One region of the Streptomyces sp. NPDC005899 genome, then DNA from elsewhere that is predicted to be linked to it. Evidence: riboswitches for the same ligand, from Rfam matches in the RefSeq annotation. Region 1 holds a riboswitch; each other region holds the start of a gene.

What was found. A riboswitch is a leader RNA that binds a small molecule or an ion and turns the genes downstream of it on or off. The one in region 1 is predicted to bind thiamine pyrophosphate.
Region 2: it holds a riboswitch for thiamine pyrophosphate, as region 1 does, so the genes downstream of both, ABZ371_RS14470 (thiamine ABC transporter substrate-binding protein) here and thiC (phosphomethylpyrimidine synthase ThiC) in region 1, are expected to answer to the same signal.
Region 3: it holds a riboswitch for thiamine pyrophosphate, as region 1 does, so the genes downstream of both, thiO (glycine oxidase ThiO) here and thiC (phosphomethylpyrimidine synthase ThiC) in region 1, are expected to answer to the same signal.

What each region holds. Positions count from the first base shown of each region.
Region 1 covers NZ_JBEXWB010000064.1:2-5,611, reverse strand. The annotation lists gene ABZ371_RS11150 (cupin domain-containing protein) at 1-74, shown strand, start outside; gene ABZ371_RS11145 (DUF5326 family protein) at 200-409, shown strand; gene ABZ371_RS11140 (helix-turn-helix domain-containing protein) at 736-1,506, shown strand; gene ABZ371_RS11135 (SsgA family sporulation/cell division regulator) at 1,608-2,045, shown strand; gene ABZ371_RS11130 (YibE/F family protein) at 2,125-3,513, opposite strand; TPP riboswitch at 3,585-3,718, shown strand; gene thiC (phosphomethylpyrimidine synthase ThiC) at 3,711-5,534, shown strand.
Region 2 covers NZ_JBEXWB010000101.1:4,678-12,850, forward strand. The annotation lists gene ABZ371_RS14450 (hypothetical protein) at 1-946, shown strand, start outside; gene ABZ371_RS14455 (Rossmann fold nucleotide-binding protein) at 981-2,099, shown strand; gene ABZ371_RS14460 (ABC transporter ATP-binding protein) at 2,175-3,200, opposite strand; gene ABZ371_RS14465 (iron ABC transporter permease) at 3,203-4,816, opposite strand; gene ABZ371_RS14470 (thiamine ABC transporter substrate-binding protein) at 4,864-5,955, opposite strand; TPP riboswitch at 6,026-6,142, opposite strand; gene rlmN (23S rRNA (adenine(2503)-C(2))-methyltransferase RlmN) at 6,220-7,326, opposite strand; gene ABZ371_RS14480 (hypothetical protein) at 7,514-7,762, opposite strand; gene ABZ371_RS14485 (hypothetical protein) at 7,782-8,042, opposite strand.
Region 3 covers NZ_JBEXWB010000015.1:6,728-14,900, forward strand. The annotation lists gene pknB (Stk1 family PASTA domain-containing Ser/Thr kinase) at 1-1,257, opposite strand, end outside; gene ABZ371_RS03725 (thiazole synthase) at 1,401-2,195, opposite strand; gene thiS (sulfur carrier protein ThiS) at 2,198-2,506, opposite strand; gene thiO (glycine oxidase ThiO) at 2,503-3,705, opposite strand; TPP riboswitch at 3,703-3,815, opposite strand; gene ABZ371_RS03740 (hypothetical protein) at 3,867-4,208, shown strand; gene ABZ371_RS03745 (FAD-dependent oxidoreductase) at 4,237-5,466, shown strand; gene ABZ371_RS03750 (Rv2175c family DNA-binding protein) at 5,534-5,899, shown strand; gene thiE (thiamine phosphate synthase) at 6,003-6,656, shown strand; gene metF (methylenetetrahydrofolate reductase [NAD(P)H]) at 6,849-7,766, shown strand; gene ABZ371_RS03765 (hypothetical protein) at 7,814-8,173, shown strand, end outside.

The sequences.
Region 1 (5,610 bases):
GAGCCGCCCACAAGTTCCACCACATCACCGAGGACCTCCGGGTGATGGTGGTCTTCTCTCCGCCGGAGAGCTGACCGCAGCCCCCCGGGGTCCCTAGGGGATCGTTCAGGGGACTCCAAGGGCTCCCGGCCCCCGCGGGGCGGTGCCGCGCCCCTAGCATCGGAGCAGGAACTCACGGACCGAGGTAAGGACGATGGCCATGCGGGAGCTCTTCGCGGGAATGCCCTGGTGGGTGAAGTGGATCGCGGTGCCGCTCATCGCGATCGTCGTGTTCGGCGGCCTGATCGCCAGTGTGGTCGGGTTCGTCATCGGGCTGCTGTTCAAGGTGCTGGTCTTCGTCGTCCTGGTCGGTGGTCTGGTCTTCGTCGTGCGCAAGTTCACGGCGTCCTCCTCGCGCGGCGACTGGTAGGGGCCGGGCCCGGGGCGCCGGCCCGGGCCCCAGCGCCGGACCGCCCCGAAGCGGCGCCCCTGGTCCGGGCGCTCCGCGGGCAGGAAGTGGACCGCCGGTGGGTTGATTAGCCCAGCTGAGCTAAGTACGCCGCGAAACTCCACTCGTAGCCGAGCGTGCCGATACAGTTGCGTACCGCTGCCGCGGCTGGGATATGACAGACCGTCACCATCCTGCTCAGTGGTTTGTGCGACCGTCCGGTCTTCCGGACCCAGGCTCGCGGCGGGCCCGTGGGGGTGGCCCCCTCGGGAGGGCTGAGCGCCCGTCACCATGTCCGGGGGTGACCTGTGACCACGGCATCGAGTACCGCTGTTCCGACGTTGATCGCTTCGGTTCAGCGGGCGTTGAGACTGCTGGAGGCTGTGGGCACCCATCGGGACGGTGCGCCGGCGAAGCAACTCGCGCGGGAGGCGGGCCTGCCCCTTCCCACCGCCTACCATCTCCTGCGCACGCTGACCCACGAGGGTTATCTGCGCCGGGAGAATGGCGTCTTCCTCTTCGGTGCCGCCACGGAACGCCTGGGGGGCGGCCGCTCCGCCACCCCGAGGCCGGGCGTGATCGTCGAGTCACTGGCGCGCTGGGCGGATGTCATCGAGGCCCCTGTGTACTGCGCCCTGTACCGGGACGGCGAGATGGAGCTGGTCGCGGTGGCCGACACACCGGCGTTCCCTGCCGTGCGTGAGTGGGCCGCGTTCCCGGAGACGGGCCACGCCCACGCGTTGGGCCAGTGTCTGCTGGGGCAGCTCGACGAGCGTGCGCGCGAGGACCACCTGGACCGGTACCCCGTTCGGCAGCTGACGCGCTACTCCGTTCGGGACCGTCGTGCCTTCCTCGATCGTCTGAGGGCGATGAAGCGCACGGAGCCCGTCGTCGAACGGCAGGAATACGCGCTGGGGACGGTCTGCGCCGCCATTCCGATCACGGTCGGGTGCTCCGTAGCGGCGATGGCTGTTTCTCTCCCCCTGGACGAAGAAGAACGGTTGCTCCCCGCAGTCGAACAACTACGCTGCGAAGTCACCACTCTCTTGCGCTCGTTCGTGTTCTCTATCAGTATCTGAAAAATCACTCCTTGTGATCCGCTATCGCGTGCATCACGATGGCGTCAATAGGGCCATGGGGGATCATTCCTGGCCAGATTCATCTACTGCGGGGTTGGACGATGCGCGAGTCGGTTCAAGCAGAGGTCATGATGAGCTTTCTCGTCTCCGAGGAGCTTGCTTTCCGTATCCCGGTGGAGCTCCGGTACGAGGTGGGTGATCCGTACGCGATCCGGATGACCTTCCACCTGCCCGGCGACGCACCCGTCACCTGGGCGTTCGGCCGTGAGCTGTTGCTCGACGGCCTCAACAGCCCCAGCGGTGACGGCGATGTGCACATCGCGCCGACGGAGCCCGAGGGGCTCTCCGATGTGCACATCCGTCTCCAGGTCGGCGCGGACAGGGCTATGTTCCGTGCCGGCACGGCACCTCTTGTGGCATTTCTCGACCGTACGGACAAGCTGGTACCGCTGGGGCAGGAGCACACGCTGGGTGACTTCGACGGCAACCTGGAAGAGGCACTGGGCCGGATCCTCGCCAAGGAGCAGAACGCCGGCTGAACGGGTGCGACCGGCTGCACGCCCGGCGCCGGACGACCACCGGCCCCGGTATCCGGGGGCGGGTGCCCGGTGCCTCCGGTCAGGCCTTGCGGCGCCGCCCCCTCCCGGTCCGCGCGGGTGCGGGAACCCGCCCCCTCCCGGTCCGCGCGGGTGCGGGAATCTCGGCTTCCGCGCCGGGCCCCGTGCGGTCCGCGGAGACGACCAGCGCCGCGAGCACCGTCGTCACGGGCACCGACGCGACCAGGCCGATCGACCCGACGAGGGTCCGGACGATCTCCTCCGCGACCAGTTCGCTGCCGGCCACCGCCCCCACACTGCTCCGGGCGATCGAGAAGAGGAGCAGCAGGGGCAGTGCGGCGCCCGCGTACGCGAGTACCAGCGTGTTGACCACCGACGCGATGTGGTCGCGTCCGATCCTGATGCCCGCGCGGTAGAGCCCTCGCACGCCCATGGCCGGGTCCGCCTGGTGCAGTTCCCAGACCGCGGACGTCTGGGTGACGGTCACGTCGTCGAGCACGCCCAGCGATCCGATGATCACTCCGGCCAGCAGCAGCCCGCTCATGTCGATGCCCGGATACAGCCCGTGGATGAGGCCGGTGTTGTCGTCGGTGTTGCCCGTCAGGCTCGCCCAGCCGATGAAGAGGGAGCCCAGCAGCCCGATCAACAGCAGTGAGATCAGCGTGCCGATGACGGCGACCGAGGTGCGGGCCGTGAGGCCGTGGCACATGTAGAGGGCGATCAGCATGATGGCGCTCGCCCCGATCACCGCGACGACCAGCGGATTGGCCCCCTGCAGGATCGCCGGCAGGATGAAGAGCGTCAGCACGGCGAACGAGACGGCGAGCGCGATCAGCGCCATCAGCCCCCGCAGCCTGCCCACGACCACCACGGCGAGCGCGAAGATCCCGGCCAGCAGTGCCATCGGGAACGTACGGTCGACGTCCGTCACCGAGTACTGGAGGTCCCGGGGCGCGTCCGGTGCGTAGGCCACGACCACCCCCTGGCCCTCGCGCAGTTGGCGGGGAGCGTCGGGCTGGACGACTTCGACGAAGGTGCGCCCCTCGTCCTTCCCGCTCGTCACCTCGACCGTGGCCTTCGCGCACCGGCCGGACTGCTCGGCGACCGCCTCGCGGCCGGACGGTGTGGAGGTGTCACCGGTCGGGGGTACCTGGGCGGCGTTGAGGTCCGCGCAGTCGGCTCTGACGACCTTCACCACCCGGCCCTCCTGGGTCTGACGGTCGAAACCGACACCGGTGCGCTCGTGCGAGGGCGCGCTGCCGGGCCAGAACGCCACGAGGCCGACGAGGACCGCGGTGGCGAAGGGGATCAGGACCGCGGCGATGACCTTGCGCAGGTGGACCGACACGGGCGCGGCGGGTCCATGGCTGTGTGTATGACCATGCGCATGACCTTGGGTACTGCCTGCCGCGTGGCCGTGGGGTTCGGGGGGGATTCCGGGGGACGTCACCCGGCGATCATCCCAAGAACGGGAGGGGCCCTCTGGCCAGCACGCCAGGAAGCGGGCTAGCGTGGGGACGCCTTTGTACACGCGGGAGCTCGGAGCACCGGGCTGAGAGGGCGCTGACCTCCGTAACTCCTTACGGGACACGCTGCGCCGACCGCCGAACCTGTTACCGGGTAATGCCGGCGTAGGGAGTAGGTCTCATGACCACAGCGGACGCACGCACGCCTGCCTCGGCGCGGAACGCGCAGAGCACCGAGGCCGGGAAGTCCATCGGCTGGCACAAGGGGTACGTCCAGGGCTCGCGCCCGGACCTCCGGGTGCCTGTCCGTCAGGTGCACCTCACCAACGGCAAGGACGTGACGCTGTACGACACGTCCGGGCCCTACACCGACCCCTCGACCGAGACCGATGTCCGTCGGGGCCTCGCGCCCCTGCGGGAGAACTGGATCATCGCCCGCGGGGACACCGAGGAGTACGCGGGCCGCCCCGCGCGCCCCGAGGACGACGGGCTCAAGCACACCGCGCCGCGTGGCGGGTCCTCCCCGTCCGCCGGGGGCCGGGAGCCCGGCGAGGGGCTCCGCAACCTCGACGCGGTCTTCCCCGGCCGCCCGCGCCGACCGCGGCGCAGCCGGGACGGCAGCCCGGTCACCCAGCTCGCGTACGCACGCCGGGGCGAGATCACCCCGGAGATGGAGTACGTCGCGATCCGGGAGAACGTCGCACCGGAGGTCGTGCGCGAGGAGATCGCTGCGGGCCGGGCCGTGCTGCCGGCCAACGTCAACCACCCCGAGATCGAGCCGATGATCATCGGCAAGCGGTTCCTGGTGAAGGTGAACGCCAACATCGGCAACTCCGCGGTCACCTCCTCCATCGAGGAGGAGGTGGACAAGATGACGTGGGCCACCACATGGGGCGCCGACACGGTCATGGACCTGTCCACGGGCCGGAACATCCACACCACCCGCGAGTGGGTACTGCGCAACTCGCCCGTGCCGATCGGCACCGTGCCCCTCTACCAGGCGCTGGAGAAGGTCGACGGCCGGGCCGAGGAGCTGACCTGGGAGATCTACAAGGACACCGTGATCGAGCAGGCGGAGCAGGGCGTCGACTACATGACGGTGCATGCCGGCGTGCGGTTGCCGTACGTCCCCCTGACGGCCCGTCGCAAGACCGGCATCGTCTCCCGCGGCGGATCGATCATGGCGGCCTGGTGTCTCGCGCACCACAAGGAGTCGTTCCTGTACGAGCACTTCGAGGAGCTCTGCGAGATCCTCGCGGCCTACGACGTGACGTACTCGCTCGGTGACGGACTCCGGCCGGGCTGCATCGCCGACGCCAACGACGAGGCCCAGTTCGCCGAACTGCGCACGCTCGGCGAGCTGAACTCCGTGGCCAAGCGGTTCGGCGTCCAGACGATGGTCGAAGGCCCGGGCCACGTGCCGATGCACAAGATCAAGGAGAACATCGACCTCCAGCAGGAGATCTGCGAGGAGGCCCCGTTCTACACGCTCGGCCCGCTGACCACCGACATCGCGCCCGCGTACGACCACATCACGTCGGGTATCGGCGCGGCGATGATCGCCTGGTGGGGGACGGCGATGCTCTGTTACGTCACTCCCAAGGAGCACCTGGGCCTGCCGAACCGCGACGACGTGAAGACCGGCGTCATCACGTACAAGATCGCCGCACACGCGGCCGACCTCGCCAAGGGGCACCCGGGGGCGCAGGAGTGGGACGACGCGCTGTCGGACGCCCGGTTCGAGTTCCGGTGGGAGGACCAGTTCAACCTGGCGCTCGACCCGGACACGGCGCGGGAGTTCCATGACGAGACACTGCCCGCCGAGCCGGCGAAGACGGCCCACTTCTGCTCGATGTGCGGTCCGAAGTTCTGCTCGATGAAGATCTCGCACGACATCCGGCGTGAACACGGTGGCGGGCAGGAGGAGATCGAGGCCGGCATGGCCGAGAAGTCCAGGGAGTTCGCGGCAGCCGGGAACAGGGTCTACCTGCCGATCGCGGACTGAGCCACGCGCCCCCGCGCCGGTGTCCGGTGAGGGGGGCGCGCCCCGAGCCGCGGCGCCGCCCGGGACCATGACCGGT
Region 2 (8,173 bases), on a different contig from region 1:
GGACCCGAGCACCCGCCCGCGCCCCGGGCTCTTCGCCGCGGGCCTCGGACCGGTACGGCTGTCCCTCCTCGCGGCCGCTTCCACCGCGGTGTCCACCGCACTCGGATCGGTGGTGGCACTGCTCCTCTTCCTGCATCTCCGCGGGGACCTGGCCGGGCTGCCGTTCGACGGCGGCGCGGCCGAGTTCCTGGGCGCGGGCACACCGTTGCCCCTCGGGGCGGCGCTCACCCTGCTCTCGCTGGCGCCACTGGCCTCCGCCGCGGCCGGCGGGCTGGCGCTGCGCAAGCGGCCCGTCGCCCCGTCCGGCGCCCAGGAGGCGGAGGAGCTGCTCGCCCCGGCCGCCGCGCCCGGAGGGCTGCCGTGGGGCGTCGCGCTCGCGGCCGCCGGTCTGGCCGTCGAGGCGTACACGAGCCGCGGCACTCCGGACGGCGCCTTCCCGCTGCCCGGACGGCTCGACTCGACACCGGCGAGCGTGCTCGCGGGCTGGGTCCTGACCGCGATCGGCCTCGCCATGGCCGGGCCCGGCCTCACCTACCTGTGCGGGCGGCTGCTCCAGAGGGGCCACCCCGGCGCCGTACGCCTGCTGGCGGGCCGGGTGCTGATGGACGAGGCGTGCAGGATCGGCCGCCCCCTCGGGATCGTCTGCGCGGTCCTGTCGGGCGTGGTGGCGGCCGCGGCGCTGTACACGGACGGGCCCCGCCCCTTCGGACCGCTCACCGCGCTCGGCGCCGCACTCGTCCTCGGCTGTACGACGGCGACGCTGCTGACCTCCGCCCTGGAGGCGCGGCAGGCCCGGGCCCGGACGGCCGAGACCCTGCTGCGGCTCGGCACGCCCGCCGCCGCGCTCCGTTCGGCGACCGCGCTGCGCGCCCTGGTGCTGCTGGTCGTCTTCGCCCCGCTGACCTGGGTGATCGCGGAGCTGGCGGCGCTGCCGCTGACGGGGTGACGGCCCGCGCGAACCCGGTCCGTAGCATGGCGGCGTGGAGAACACGGACGAGAACACCTACGCGCCCGGCGTCGAGATAGAGACCCTCGCCGCATTCGACCTGGCGGTCGCCGCAGGGACGCTGGCCGGGCACCGGATCCAGTCCGTCGACCTGACGGACCGTGGCCCCTCGCTGCTCGCGACCGACACCCGGGGCGCCGTCTTCCTCGGCTGCCGGATGGACGCCGGCGCGGAGACCAAGGCGCGGGCGGACGGGGCGTTCGTCTTCCCCCCGGTGCCCGGACTGCCGTTCGACCCGTACCGGGGGCTGCTCTACACCCCGCAAGCCCTGTACGAGGGCCTGGCGGAGGGCGGTTACGAGGCGACGCCGGACGCGCTCGCCTACCGCTGGTTCCGGCGGACCGGGGCGGACGGTGACGTCTTCGCCTCGATGCTGAGGGCGCTCCACGACGACGCCGTCTCCGACGCCCTGGACGAACACCTCGGCGGTGCCCGGGTCGTGGGCGTCATGGGCGGCCACGCCATGGCCCGCGGGAGCGCGGCCTACCAGGGGGCGGCCGTCCTCGGCAGGACCCTGGCCCGCAGCGGCCTGACCGTGGCGACGGGCGGCGGCCCGGGGGCCATGGAGGCGGCCAACCTCGGGGCGTACGCCGCTCCGCACTCCGACGCGATGCTGCTCAAGGCGTGCGAACTGCTCGCCTCGGCGCCGTCGTTCGATCCGTCGGTCACCGACTGGGCGCGGGCCGCCTTCGCCGTGCGGGAGCGGTGGCCCGACGGCGGCTCCTCGGTCGCGATCCCGACGTGGTTCTACGGCCACGAACCCCCGAACGCCTTCGCGGACCACATAGCCAAGTACTTCGCGAACGCGGTGCGCGAGGACGGGCTGCTGGCCCGCTCGACCGCCGGTGTGATCTTCCTGCCGGGTGCCGCCGGGACCGTGCAGGAGATCTTCGACAACGCGACGCCGAACTACTACGAGTCGCGTTCGGCGCCCACGCCGATGGTGCTGGTGAACCGTGCGCACTGGACGGAGAAGCTGCCGGCCTGGCCGCTGCTGAGCGCCCTGGCCGCCGGACGCGCGATGGAGTCGCGGATCGCGCTCGTCGACACGGTCGAGGAGGCACCCGCGGCGCTCGCCCGGCTGACCGGCTGACCTGCCGCCCCCGGGGCGGTGGCCGGCGTGCCGGAGCGGCGCGGCCGACGTCCGGGGCTGCCGGGCCGAGCCGCGTCAGGCGGCCGGCTCCAGCACCACCGTCTCCGCCGCGTCGAACGTCACGCCGACCACCGCGCCCTCGTCCGGGGTGTCCCGCAGGCCGCACTGGGCCTCCAGCGCGGGGCCGCGGGCGGGGTGCAGGGTGACGGCCACGTGATGGCCGCGGAAGGTGCGTACGCCCACGGTGCAGCGCAGCCCGTCCCGCGGGCCGCCGATCCGCACGCCGCCCGGCCGGACCAGCAATTCGCACGGGCCCTGGGCAGACCCCTCGGCCACCGGCACCTCGCCCCAGACGGTGTCGGCGGTCCGGCCCGTGACGAGCGCGTCCACCACGTTGTCGAAACCGAGGAACCGGGCGACGAAGGCGGATGCCGGCTTCTGCCAGACCTCCAGCGGGGCCCCCTCCTGGGCGATCCCGCCGTCCCGCATGACGACGACCCGGTCGGCGAGCGCGAAGGCCTCGCCCTGGTCGTGCGTCACGGCGAGCACCGTCGTGCCCAGCCGGCCGAAGAGGGTGCGCAGTTCGACGACGAGACGTTCGCGCAGGCTCCGGTCCAGCTGCCCCAGCGGCTCGTCCAGCATCAGCAGCTTCGGCCGGGGCGCCAGCGCCCGCGCCAGGGCGACCCGTTGCTGCTCGCCGCCGGACAGGGCGGCGACGGCCCGTCGGCCCGCTCCCGGCAGACCGACGAGATCCAGCAGCTCGCCGGCCGTGCGGTCCCGCTCCGCCCGGGACACCCCGCGCATCCGCAGGCCGAAGGCGACGTTGGCGCCGACGTCCCGGTGCGGGAACAGCTGGTGGTCCTGGAACATCAGGCCGAGCCCGCGCCGGTGCACGGGCACCCGCCGCTGGTCGGCGCCGTCCAAAAGCACCCGCCCGCCGTCCAGGCGCTGCAGCCCGGCGACGGCCCGCAGCAATGTCGACTTGCCGCTGCCGCTGGGCCCGAGCACACAGACGATCTCGTGGTCGGCGACCTCCAGGTCCACGGCGTCCAGAGCGGTCCGCCCCCCGAACCGGACCGTGGCCGACTCCACTGCCAGCATCTCTAGAACTCCCCGGATCGGTCGGTGCGGATACGTTCGAGCAGGAGCAGCGCCACCGCGCAGACGAGCATCAGGATCGTGCTGAGGGCCATGGCCTGGCCGTAGTTGAGCTCCCCGGACCGCCCCAGCAGCCTGGCCACCGCCACCGGCAGGGTCGGGTTGTCAGGCCGGGCGATGAACACGGTCGCGCCGAACTCACCGAGGGACACGGCGAAGGCGAAACCGGCCGCCACCAGCACCGCCCGCCGCACCAGCGGAAGGTCCACCTCGCGCCAGGCCCGCAGCGGCGAGGCCCCGAGCACCGCGGCGGCCTCCCGGAGCCGGTCGTCCACGGCGCGCAGGACGGGCAGCATGGTCCGCACGACGAACGGGACGCCCACCAGGGCCTGGGCGAGGGGGACGAGGATCCAGGACGTACGGAGGTCGAGCGGCGGCTCGTCGAGGGTGATGAGGAAGCCGAAGCCCACGGTCACCGCCGACACTCCGAGCGGCAGCATCAGCAGGGCGTCGAAGCCGCGCACCAGCGGTCCCGCCCGCCTCGTCAGGGCCGCTGCCGCGAGCCCTCCGACCAGCAGGGCGACGAGTGTCGCGACCAGCGCGTAGCGCAGGGAGTTCCCGATGGCGTCGAGGGGCGGCACGAGGAAGGTGGAGCCGTTCGCGTCGGCGGACCGCAGCGCCCGGTAGAACCCGAAGCCGTGGCCGCCGGACGTGTCCAGGGAGCGTTCCACGAGCACGCCGAGCGGCAGCAGGACGAGGAGGAGCACCGTCAGCAGGACGCCGCCGAGCAGCGCACGCTGCCCGGCCCCGCGTGGCGGCCGGGCCGTCCGGGACGGGTCGACGAGCCGCAGGGCCGTCTCCCGGCGCCGCACGGTCCAGGCGTGCACCGCCAGGATCCCGGCGACCGCCGCGAACTGCACCAGGGTCAGTACGGCGGCCGTCGGCAGGTCGAGCAGCTGGGCGGTCTGCCGGTAGATCTCGACCTCCAGCGTGGAGTAGGCCGGACCGCCGAGGATCTGGACGACTCCGAAGGAGGTGAAGGTGAAGAGGAAGACCATCAGGGCCGCGGCGGCCACCGCCGGGGCCAGCGCGGGCAGGGTGACCCGCCTCCAGGCGGCGAGGCGGCCGGCCCCGAGCACCCGGGCCGCCTCCTCCTGGCGGGGGTCGAGCTGCGCCCACAGACCGCCGACCGTCCGTACGACGACCGCGTAGTTGAAGAACACGTGGGCGAGGAGGATCGCCCACACCGTCGTGTCGAGCCGGACGCCCCAGAGCTCGTCGAGGAAGCCGCCGCGTCCCAGCAGTGCGAGGAACGCCGTCCCCACGACGACGGTCGGCAGGACGAACGGCACGGTCACCACCGCCCGCAGCAGCTGCTTGCCGGGGAAGTCGAACCGGGCGAAGACATAGGCCCCCGGCAGGGCGATCAGCAGGGTGAGCGCCGTCGAGGCGAGCGCCTGCCAGGTGGTGAACCACAGGACGTCGAGGATGTCCGGCCGGCTCAGCACCGTACCGATCCGGCCGAACCGCCAGACACCGTCCGCCTTCAGCCCCCGGCCGACGATGGCGACGACCGGGTAGGCGAAGAACACCCCGAAGAACGCGACGGGCACGGCCATGAGACCGAGCCGTACGGCCGCACTCCCCCCGCGTGGGGGCCGGGCCGCTACTTCACGACGAGCGAGGACCACGACTGGACCCACTGCTCACGGTTCTTGGCGATCTTCTCCGGGTCCACGGTCGCCGGCTTGTCGACGGCCGCGCCGAACTTCGTGAAGATCTCCGGCAGTTCGGCGTCCTTCACGACCGGGTTCACGAACATGTTGAGCGGCATGTCCTCCTGGAACCTCTTGCTGATCATGAAGTCCAGCAGTGCCTTGCCCCCCGCCTCGTTCGCGGCGCCCTTCAGCAGGCCGGCGAACTCGATCTGGCGGAAGCAGGTACCGGTGGCGACACCGGTCGGGGCCTCGGCGGGCTGCGGATCGGCGTACAGCACCTCGACGGGCGGGCTGGAGGCGTACGAGACGACGAGCGGGCGGTCGGCCTTGGCCTTCCTGCCGCCCGCGGAGCCGGAGAACTCCTCGTTGTAGGCCTGTTCCCAGCCGTCGACGACCTTGACGCCGTTGTCCTTCAGCTTCTTCCAGTAGTCCTGGTAGCCGGACTCACCGTGGACCGCCACCGTGCCGAGGAGGAAACCGAGACCGGGTGACGACGTCGCGGCGTTCTCGGTGACGAGGAGGTTCTTGTACGCCGGCTTCAGCAGGTCGTCGAAGGACTTCGGCGGGTCGAGCTTCCTGTCGGCGAAGTACTTCTTGTCGTAGTTGACGCAGATGTCGCCGGTGTCGACGGGCATGACCCGGTGCTTGCCGTCGAGCCGGGTGTCGGCGGCGACGCGGTCCAGGCCCTTCGCCTCGTACGGTGTGAACAGGCCGTTGTCGAGGGCGCGCGAGAGCAGCGTGTTGTCGGCGCCGAAGAACACGTCGCCGCGGGGGGAGCCCTTGGTCAGGATCTCCTGGTTGAGGGCGGCTCCGGCGTCGCCGCTCTTGAGCACCTTGACCTTGTAGCCGGTCTCGGCGGTGAACGCCTTCAGGACGGCGTCCGACACGTTGAACGAGTCGTGGCTGACCAGGGTGACCGTCTTCGAGCCGGAGCCCGAGGCGCCGGACTCCTTGCCGTCGGAGTCCCCGCAGCCCGCCAGCACCGCGGCCCCGAGGGCCGCGGCGAGAACCGTCGCCGCGCACTTGGTGGTGGTGTTCATGTGATTCCTCCTGGGATGACCAGGAAGAGACGCGGCCCCGCCCGCTCGGCGAGCGGGCAGGGCGCAACAGCTTGAGTAAAGTCCGAACTTCCTACCCGGAATGACCCGGGCGAGGTTCAGAGGGTCTGCGGCCGACCTGTCCTCGGTGCCGCACTCTCAGCGCTGTGGCGCTCCCCTGTCGGAATATGAAGTTGATTTCCGCACCAGGCTACACCGGCCGGATCAAGCCCCGACGGCCGGATCACGCCCGCCGGAACGCACGTCTCAGCGCTCGGCGGCCGCCAGCTGCCCGCAGGCGCCGTCGATCTCCTGGCCGCGGGTGTCCCGGACCGTGACCGGCACGCCGTGAGCCGCGATCGCCTCGACGAAGGCCTTCTCGTCCTCGGGCCGCGAGGCGGTCCACTTCGAGCCGGGCGTCGGGTTCAGCGGGATCAGGTTGACGTGCACACGCTTCCCGTTGAGCAGCCGGCCGAGCCGGTCGCCCCGCCACGCCTGGTCGTTGATGTCGCGGATCAGCGCGTACTCGATGGAGATGCGGCGGCCCGACTTCTCCGCGTACTCCCAGGCCGCGTCCAGGACCTCCCTCACCTTCCACCGCGTGTTCACGGGGACGAGCGTGTCGCGCAGCTCGTCGTCCGGGGCGTGCAGGGAGACGGCGAGGCGGCACTTGAACCCCTCGTCGGCGAAACGCAGCATGGCCGGCACGAGGCCCACCGTCGACACGGTGATCCCCCGCTGGGAGAGCCCGAGACCGTCCGGCTCCGGGTCCGTCAGCCGGCGGATCGCCCCGACCACCCGCTTGTAGTTCGCCAGGGGCTCGCCCATGCCCATGAAGACGATGTTGGACAGCCGCGCCGGTCCGCCCGGGACCTCTCCGTCACGCAGCGCCCGCATCCCGTCGACGATCTGGTGCACGATCTCGGCCGTCGACAGGTTGCGGTCCAGTCCTGCCTGCCCGGTCGCGCAGAACGGGCAGTTCATCCCGCATCCGGCCTGCGACGAGATGCACATGGTCACCCGGTCCGGGTAGCGCATGAGGACGGACTCGACGAGCGTCCCGTCGTGCAGCTTCCAGAGCGTCTTGCGGGTGGTGTCGTCGTCGCAGCTGATGTGGCGCACGACGGACATGAGGTCGGGGAACATCGCCTCGGCGAGCTTGTCCCGCGATCCGGCCGGAATGTTGGTCCACTCCGCCGGGTCGTGCGCGTACCGCGCGAAGTAGTGCTGCGACAGCTGCTTGGCGCGGAAGGGCTTCTCGCCGATCGCGGCAACTGCTTCCTTGCGCTCGTCGGGCGTGAGGTCGGCGAGATGCCGCGGCGGCCTCTTGGCTCCGCGGGGCGCGACGAAAGTGAGTTCTCCGGGCTTAGGCATGGTTCCTCCAGTGTCGCAGACGTGCCGGAACACTCAGGTCCGCCGCAGGACCGGGCACGACGCGGACACCGCGCACGAGCGGTGTCGGCCGTGGCCGGTGGCGTTCCACGGCCCGCACACGGCCCACGGGCACGGGATGGGCGTGACGGATCCCACGGCCAGAGCCGCCCTGCCCGGCATGCGCCCGTCAGACCTCGCCGTGAAGCGCGGTCCTCATGCTGCGGTACCGCGCCAGGGTGCGGCGGCGCATCCACGGGACCCAGCAGCAGAACGCGGCCGTCGCGACGGCACAGGCCACCGGACCCGCCGGTGAGCCGGAGACGGTGCCCAGCACGAGCAGGCCGGCCGCGATCAGGCCCAAGGAGGCCAGCCAGTACGGAAGCCACCGCCCGGCCTGCTCCATGCGTCCCAGCTGCTCGTCGACGAGCCTGCGCATGCTCGCCCGCGTCTGCGGATCACTCGGCACCTCCCGGCCGTATCCGGCGGTTGAGCTCGGCGATCCCGCGGGGGCCGGTGCCGACCGCGCGGCCGGTCCTGCGGCGCTGGGCGGCCACGATGCCGATGGCGACGGCGGTGAAGACCGCTGTCCGGATCACCCACCAGCCGATGTGCCCGTCCCGGCGGAACAGGGCGTTGGCTCCCACTCCGAGGACGAGGACCAGGATCGCCTGAGCGGTGAGACTACGGTCGAGCCAGAGCTTCAGCGCGCACGGCACGTCCTCCTCGGAAAGGGACTCCTACCCTCTGTCACCCACCGGGTACCCCACCGTGACCGTCCCAGCCCCGCGCCGGCCGCCACGAGAGCACCAGGCTTCCCGTGGGCCTCCCCGGCGGTGCGGAGTGGCTC
Region 3 (8,173 bases), on a different contig from region 1:
GGTGCTCACCACCGTGCCGCGCTCCACGGTGTCGCTGTAGGCGTGGGCGACACCCTTCACGTCGAGGCCGGCCTCGGCGAGCCGCTTCTCCGCGGCCTCCTGGGTCTTGCCCAGCAGGGAGGGGACCCGGGTGAACTGACCGGAGTTGATGTACCAGACACCCGTGCCGGCCAGCACCAGCAGCAGGGCGACGAGCGCGGCGAGCATCCCCCGCCGGGGGACGGCCGCGAAGCGGCCCCGGGCGCCGCGCCCCCGGCCCGGGGGCGGCGGGGGCATCTCCAGACGGCTCGTGTGGTGCGCGGTGCCCTGGCCCGGCGGGATCACCCGGGGGATGACGCTCGTACGGTCCTCGGCACCGTCGCGGGCCTCGGCGACGGCCTGCGGAGGCACCGCGTCCAGCTGCTCCTCCGTGAGGACGGCCCTGGCCTCCCGGGAGAGCGCGAGCAGGGCGACCGCGTCGTGCGGGCGCGCCTCCGGGTCGCGGGTGGTGGCGACGGCCACCAGCCCGTCCAGCGCCGCCGCCAGGCCGGGGACGGCGGCGGACGGGGGCGGAACGTCCTCGTTGAGGTGCTGGTAGATGATCTGGGCGGCGGTGTCGCCGGTGTGCGGCTTGCCGCCGGTCAGCATCTCGTACAGCACGACACCGCAGGCGTAGACGTCGGCGCGGGTGTCGGCCGTACCGTGCTCGATCTGCTCCGGGGCGAGGTACGAGACGGTGCCGAGGAGCGACCCCGTCGTGTCCGTGACGGTGCCCACCGCGCGCACGAGCCCGAAGTCGGCCACCTTCACGCGGCCGTCGTCCCCGATGAGGACGTTCTCCGGCTTCATGTCACGGTGCACGAAACCCGCCCGGTGCGCGGCACCCAGGGCGGCGAGGACCGGCTCCAGGATGTCCAGCGCGGCTCTGGGCTGCAGGGCGCCGCGCTCGCGCAGCACGTCGCGCAGGGTGCACCCGGCCACGTACTCCATCGCCAGGTAGACGTACGCGCCCTGCGCGCCCTGGTCGAAGACGGCCACCACGTTGGGGTGGGCGAGCCGGGCGACGGACTTGGCCTCGCGGATGAAGCGCTCGACGAACGCCGCGTCGGTCGCGAGGGCCGGATGCATCACCTTGAGCGCGAGCACGCGGTCGAGCCGGGTGTCCACGGCCCGGTAGACCGTGGCCATACCGCCGACCGCGATGCGCGCGTCGATGCGATAGCGGCCGTCGAGCAGCTGCCCGACGAGCGGGTCCTGAAGGGTCGTGTCCGTGTCCACGGAGCGAGTCTACGAGCCACCACGGACACCGCGGACGGGCGCGGGCCGGCCCGGAGCCGTTCTGGAGCCGATCCGTGACAGGTCCACGCACGTGCGGTGACGGCGGAACCGCACCGGCGGCCCGGCCGTACGCCCGGTGCCGTTCAGAAGGCCGGGCGCTCGGGATCCAGCGCCGCCCGGCCTTCCGCGGGTGACGATGCCTCGGCGAAGTGGCGCCGCGGGATCCGGCCGGCCCGGTGGGCGAGACGGCCGGCGTCCACCGCGTGCCGCATCGCCGCGGCCATGAGCTCCGGCTCCTGCGCCCGGGTCACCGCCGAGGCGAGCATCACGGCGGAACACCCCAGTTCCATGGCCAGCGCGGCGTCCGAGGCGGTCCCCGCGCCCGCGTCCAGGATCACCGGGACCTCCGCGCGCTCGACGATCAGCTGGAAGTTGTGCGGGTTGCGGATCCCGAGGCCGGAGCCGATGGGGGAGCCGAGCGGCATGATCGCCGCGCACCCCACGTCCTGGAGCTTGCCGGCCAGCACCGGGTCGTCGTTCGTGTAGGGCAGCACGGTGAAGCCGTCGTCGACCAGCGTCTCGGCGGCGTCCAGCAGCTCCACCGGATCGGGCAGCAGGGTCCGCTCGTCGGCCACGACCTCCAGCTTGATCCAGTCGGTGCCCAGCGCCTCCCGGGCCAGCCGGGCGGTCAGCACGGCCTCGCCCGCGGTGAAGCAGCCCGCGGTGTTCGGCAGCACCCGTACCGAGAGCCGCTCCAGGACGGAGAGCACCGAGCCCCGCACCGTCGGATCGAGCCGGCGCATCGCCACGGTGGTCAGCTCGGTGCCCGAGGCGATGAGGGCGCGTTCCAGTACGTCGAGGCTGGGAGCCCCGCCCGTTCCCATGATCAGCCGGGACGAGAAGGCGGTGGAACCGAGGGTGAAGACGTCGTCGGACACGGTCAGCCCCCCTGGACGGCGGTGAGGACCTCGACACGGTCCCCGTCGGCGAGCACGGTGACGGGCCACTCACCGCGCGGGACGACGGCTTCGTTGACCGCCGCGGCGACCCCGGAGCGCGCCCCGGTCAGCTCCGCGACCAGGGAGTCCAGGGCGGTTCCCGCCGGGACCCCGCGCGCCTCCCCGTTGACGGACACGGACAGGGTCACGGACGCCGCCGGGGAGGGCGCGGCGGACGCGGGGGCGGATCCGGACACGGGCACCGGCTCGGCCGCGTGCGCGGAGGCACCCTCGGGCGTGGGCTCGGTCATGCGGGCTGCTCCTCGGAGACGGGGGTACGGACTGCGTCACGGGAAGGGACGGGGGGCCGGTCGAAACGGAGCGGGGCGAAGGGCCGCGCCATCTCCGGCAGCTCCCCGGTGTCGAGCACATGGGCCATCACGTCGCCCGTGACGGGCGTCAGCAGCACCCCGTTGCGGTGGTGGCCGGTCGCGAGGTGCAGGCCGGGCAGCCCGGTCGGCCCCAGCAGGGGGGCGTTGTCCGGGGAGGCGGGACGCAGCCCGGCGCGGGTCTCCGTCAACGGGAGCTCCGTGATCCCGGGCACCAGCTCGTGGGCGTCCCGCAGCAGCTCGTACACGCCGCCCGCGGTGACGGTGGTGTCCCAGCCCAGCTCCTCGGTGGTGGCGCCGACGACGAGCTCGCCGTCGGCGCGCGGCACGAGGTAGACATGACTGCCGCGCACCACGGCCCGGACCGTACGGCTGAGGAAGGGGGCGTACGCGGGCGGCACCGTCAGGCGCAGCACCTGCCCCTTCACCGGGCGGACCGGCGGCACGACCGCCTCCGGCAGCCCCTCCAGCCGGCCGCTGAGACTGCCGCCGGCCAGGACGACCTGCCCGGCGCCCACCTCCGTGCCGTCGGAGAGCACCCCGCCGGCCGCACGCCCGCCCGCGACGGACAACCGCCGGACCCAGGACCGGTGGAACACCACGCCGGCCCGCTCGCAGGCGGTGACGAGCGCGGAGGCGAGCCGCCGGGGGTCCACCTGGTGATCGCCGTCGGCCCGCAGACCCCCGCGCACGCCCGGCGCGAGCATCGGCTCCAGCCGGCGGCACTCGCGGCCGCTGAGCCACTCGGACCGCAGGCCCTCACGCAGGTGCAGGGCGTGGAGCTCCCGCAGGTGGGCCCGGTCGTCCGCGTCCAGTGCGACGGACAGGGTCCCGCAGGCGCGGAAGCCCGTCCCCCGCCCGCTCGCCTCCTCCAACTCGGCGACGAACGCCGGGTACCGGGCGGCCGAGGCCATGTTGAGGGCGAGCAGCGTCTGCTCGCCGTAGTGGAGTTCGGTGACGGCGGCGAGCATGCCCGCCGCGACCTGCGCGGCCCCTCCGCCCGGATCCGGGTCGGCCAGCGCCGTGCGCAGACCGCGCTGGGCGGACCGCCAGGCGGTCACCAGGCCGATGATGCCGCCCCCGACGACCAGGACGTCGGGTCGCTCTCCGATAACGCGCATGGGCGTCCAGCCCCTCCCTTCGCCGGCATGACCCGGATCAGGTTCGTACGGTCGGAGGCCGGTCAGCCTCCCTCTCAGCCCGGTGCGCCCGGGCTCCCGCGAGTGTTCTACGGTGGCCAGCCTAGACCCCGCCGCCCGCGGTCAGTAAGGGAGCAGCTGCCATGGCCCGTTCGCTCGACGGACTCGTCCTGTCGCCCGTCGCCGACCAGGCCCCCGGGCAGGTCGGCACCCGGACCCGCTTCACCTACCACGAGCGGGACGGCCGCGTCTGGGCCGAGTACGAGGGCGGCGACGTCGTCCGGGGGCATCTCGTCGGAACCCGGGAGGCGGACACCCTCGACTTCAGGTACGTCCAGCTGAAGCACGACGGCACCACCTCCGGCGGGCACTGCGTCTCGACCGTCACCGAGCTTCCGGACGGGCGGGTGCGGCTGGACGAACGCTGGGCGTGGGAGTCCCAGGAGGGCAGCGGGACCAGCGTCGTCGAGCAGCTCGCCCCCTGAACGCCCGTCACATGATTAGGGTGGACGGGTGAACGAGCAGACACCGGACCAGGCGGCGGAACGACCCCGGGGCGTCGTGGTGGTGGGCGCGGGCATGGCCGGCGTGCAGACGGCCGTGGCCCTGCGCGAGCAGGGGTTCACCGGCCCCGTCACCCTCATCGGCGCGGAACCGCACCAGCCCTACGACCGGCCGCCGTTGTCCAAGGCGGTCCTGCTCGGCAAGGCGGAGGACTCCGCCTTCGACGTCGACTTCGAGGCGCTGCGCATCACCCTGCGCCTCGGACTCGACGTGACCGGCCTGCGCGGCGAGGCACACGAACTGGACACCCAGGACGGGCCGGTGCCCTACGACGTCCTCGTGCTCGCCACCGGCGCCGAACCCGTCGGACTGCCGGGCTCGGACGGAGTGCCCGGCGTCCACCTGCTGCGCACCCTCGACGACGCCGCGCGCCTGCGGCCCGTCCTGGAGCGGCAGCACGACGTCGTGGTCGTGGGAGCGGGCTGGATCGGTGCCGAGTTCACCACCGCCGCCCGGGCCGCGGACTGCCGGGTCACCGTGGTCGAGGCCGCCGAACGCCCCCTGGCGGGGACCCTGCCCGCCGAGGTCGCGGCGCCGATGGCGGACTGGTACGCCGCGAGCGGGGCCGAACTCCTCACCGGCGCCCGCGTGGCCCGCGTCGAGCCGGGCGCCGTCCACCTCACGGACGGCCGGACCGTCCCGGCCGGAGCGGTGGTCGTCGGCATCGGTGCCCGGCCCGCCACCCGCTGGCTCGCCGGCTCCGGCATCGCCCTCGGGCCGGACGGCTCGGTCACCGCCGACAGCTCGCTGCGGACCTCACTCCCCGACGTCTACGCGGTGGGTGACTGCGCGTCCTTCCCTTCGGCCCGCTACGGCGAGCGGCTGCTCGTCCACCACTGGGACAACGCCCTCCAGGGGCCCCGGACGGCCGCCGCCGTCATCGCGGACGGCCGGCCCCGCACGTACGACCCGGTGCCCTACTTCTGGTCCGAGCAGTTCGGGCGCTTCGTGCAGTACGCGGGCCACCACGCCGGTGCGGACACCCTCGTGTGGCGCGGGGACCCCTCCGGCCGGGACTGGACGGTCTGCTGGCTGCGGCACGGGGTCCTGACCGCGCTGCTGGCGGTCAGCAGGCCGCGCGACCTCGCTCAGGGGCGCCGACTCGTCGAGGCGGGGGCGCGGATGGACGCGGAGCTCGTGGCGGACCCCTCGGTGCCCCTGAAGTCGGCGGCGCTCTAGCCTCGCGCACGCCCCGGACGGGCGGCCCGGCTACCGGCTGTCGGTCCGGGATGGCAGGCTTGTCCCCGTGACCGAGATTGACGCAAAGATCGATGCTCTCGTCCCCGCCTGGCTCCACCTGCCGGACATCGCGGAAATGCTCGATGTCCAGGTGACGCGTGTGAGGCAGCTGGTCAAGGAGGGCCAGCTCATCGCCGTACGCCGTGGTGAGAACCGGACGCTCCAGGTGCCGGCCGCCTTCATCGACGGCGACAAGGTCGTCAAGGGCCTCGCGGGGACCCTGACGCTCCTGAGGGACGACGGCTACAACGACGAAGAGATGCTGGAGTGGCTCTTCACCCCCGACCCGAGCCTGCCCGGCACCCCCGCGCAGGCCCTGAGCGAGAACCGCGGTACGGAGGTGAAGCGCCGGGCCCAGGCGCTCGCCGTCTGACCGGCCGACCGTGAGCGGGAGGCGGGCCGTGACCCACGGCCCGCCTCCCCCTCCTTCCGGCGCGCCGACGCCGTGACCCACTGACGTAACGGGGAGAACCACCATGTCCACGCCGCGTGAGCAGCTTTCCGACGCCCGGCTCTATCTGTGCACCGACGCCCGCAGGCGCCAGGGTGACCTGCCCGCCTTCCTCGACGCCGTGCTCTCGTCCGGAGTGGACATCGTCCAGCTCCGTGACAAGGGGATGGAAGCGGCCGAGGAGCTCGATCACCTGGCCGTCCTCGCCGACGCCTGCCGGCGCCACGGCGCCCTCCTGGCGGTGAACGACCGGGCCGACGTGGCCCACGCGGCCGGCTCCGACGTGCTGCACCTCGGACAGGGCGATCTGCCGGTTCGCGCCGCGCGCGCGGTCCTCGGCCAGGACGTGCTGATCGGCCGGTCCACCCACGCCGAGGCGGAGGTCGACGCCGCCGTCGCCGAGGCGGGCGTGGACTACTTCTGCACCGGGCCCTGCTGGCCCACGCCGACCAAGCCCGGCCGGCACGCTCCCGGTCTCGGCCTCGTGCGCTACGCCGCCTCGCTCGGCCCGGCGCGCCCCTGGTTCGCCATCGGCGGGATCGACGCCGGCAACCTGGACGAGGTGCTGGACGCCGGCGCCCGCCGGGTCGTCGTCGTGCGGGCGATCACCGAGGCGCAGGACCCGGGCGCGGCGGCGAAGGAGCTGGCCACCCGCATCAGGGCCCGCGCCCTAGCCTGACCAGGCGGAACTCCTGGCCGGCTGACGGCACGAGGACGGTCCCCGGCCCCGGGGGGCCTCCCGCCGGGGTGAGGGGCGGGACCGGAGCCGGCGAAGCGGGAGCATGTCCGAAGGGTGGACAACAGTCACCTCATTCCGGGCAAAACAGCCGACCCGGTTGGGGTACGGCCCCGCCCTGGTTAACCTCCGAGTATGGCCCTTGGCACACCTTCCACCAGGACTGATCACGCGCGTACCGTGCGTGATCTGCTCGCGACCGGTAAGACGTCGTACTCGTTCGAGTTCCCGTCGCCCAAGACGGAGAAGGGCGAGCGGAACCTCTGGAACGCCCTGCGGCGGGTCGAGGCGGTGCGCCCGAGTTTCGTCTCCGTCACCTACGGGGCGGGCGGCTCGACCAGGGAGGGGACGGTGCGCGCGACCCAGCAGATCGCCGCCGACACCACCCTGACCCCGGTGGCCCACCTCACGGCGGTCGACCACTCCGTGGCCCAGCTGCGCAACATGGTGGGTCAGTACGCCGACGCCGGGATCCGGAACATCCTCGCGGTGCGCGGGGACCCGCCGGGCGATCCGATGGCCGAGTGGGTCAGGCACCCGGAGGGTGTGCGGTACGCCGCCGACCTCGTCCGGCTGATCAAGGAATCCGGTGATTTCTGCGTCGGTGTGGCCGCTTTCCCCGAGATGCACCCGCGGTCGGCCGACTGGGAGACCGACACACGGCATTTCGTCGACAAGTGCCGTGCCGGGGCCGACTACGCGATCACCCAGATGTTCTTCCAGCCGGAGAGCTATCTGCGGATGCGTGACCGTGTGGTCGCGGCGGGTTGCGACACCCCGGTCATTCCCGAGGTCATGCCACTCACCAACGTCCGCCAGCTCGAGAGATTCGCCCAACTCAGCAACGCGGTCATCCCCTCGGCGCTGAAAGAGCGCATCCTCGCCGTCAAGGACGACCCGGTCGCTGTACGCTCCACTGGGATCGAGTTCGCAACGGAGTTCTGCGCGAAACTGCTCTCCGAGGGTGTCCCCGGACTGCACTTCATCACGCTCAACAACTCCACGGCGACGCTCGAGATCTACGAGAATCTCGGACTGCACAAGCAGTCCTGACCGGCCGTAACCCCACCGACCGGGGGAGGCCGCAGGAGGGGGCGGGCGTGGGCTGGACGGTCCTCTACATCGCATTTGCCGTGGTGGCGCTGTGGCTGCTGGGAGAGGTGCTCCTGCAGTACAAGGCGCGCCTGCGCTGGCGGCTGCTGGCCTTCACCGGCTTCCTCGGCGTGGTCCTCGGCGTACTGATCCCCTCCGTGCTGGTGATCGTCCTCGGCGCCGTCGCCTTCGCCACGGGGCAGACGTACGTGACGCTCTCATTCCGCCGCGGCTTCTCGACCGGGTGGGCGCTGGGCGGCAATCCCGGCGCCAGCCGCCGCCGCAGGGGTTCCGGTGGCGGCACGCAGAAGCCGACGCTCGAGGTCTCCGGGCTGGAGTACGCGCCCCCCGCCCCGGGCCCGGCCGCC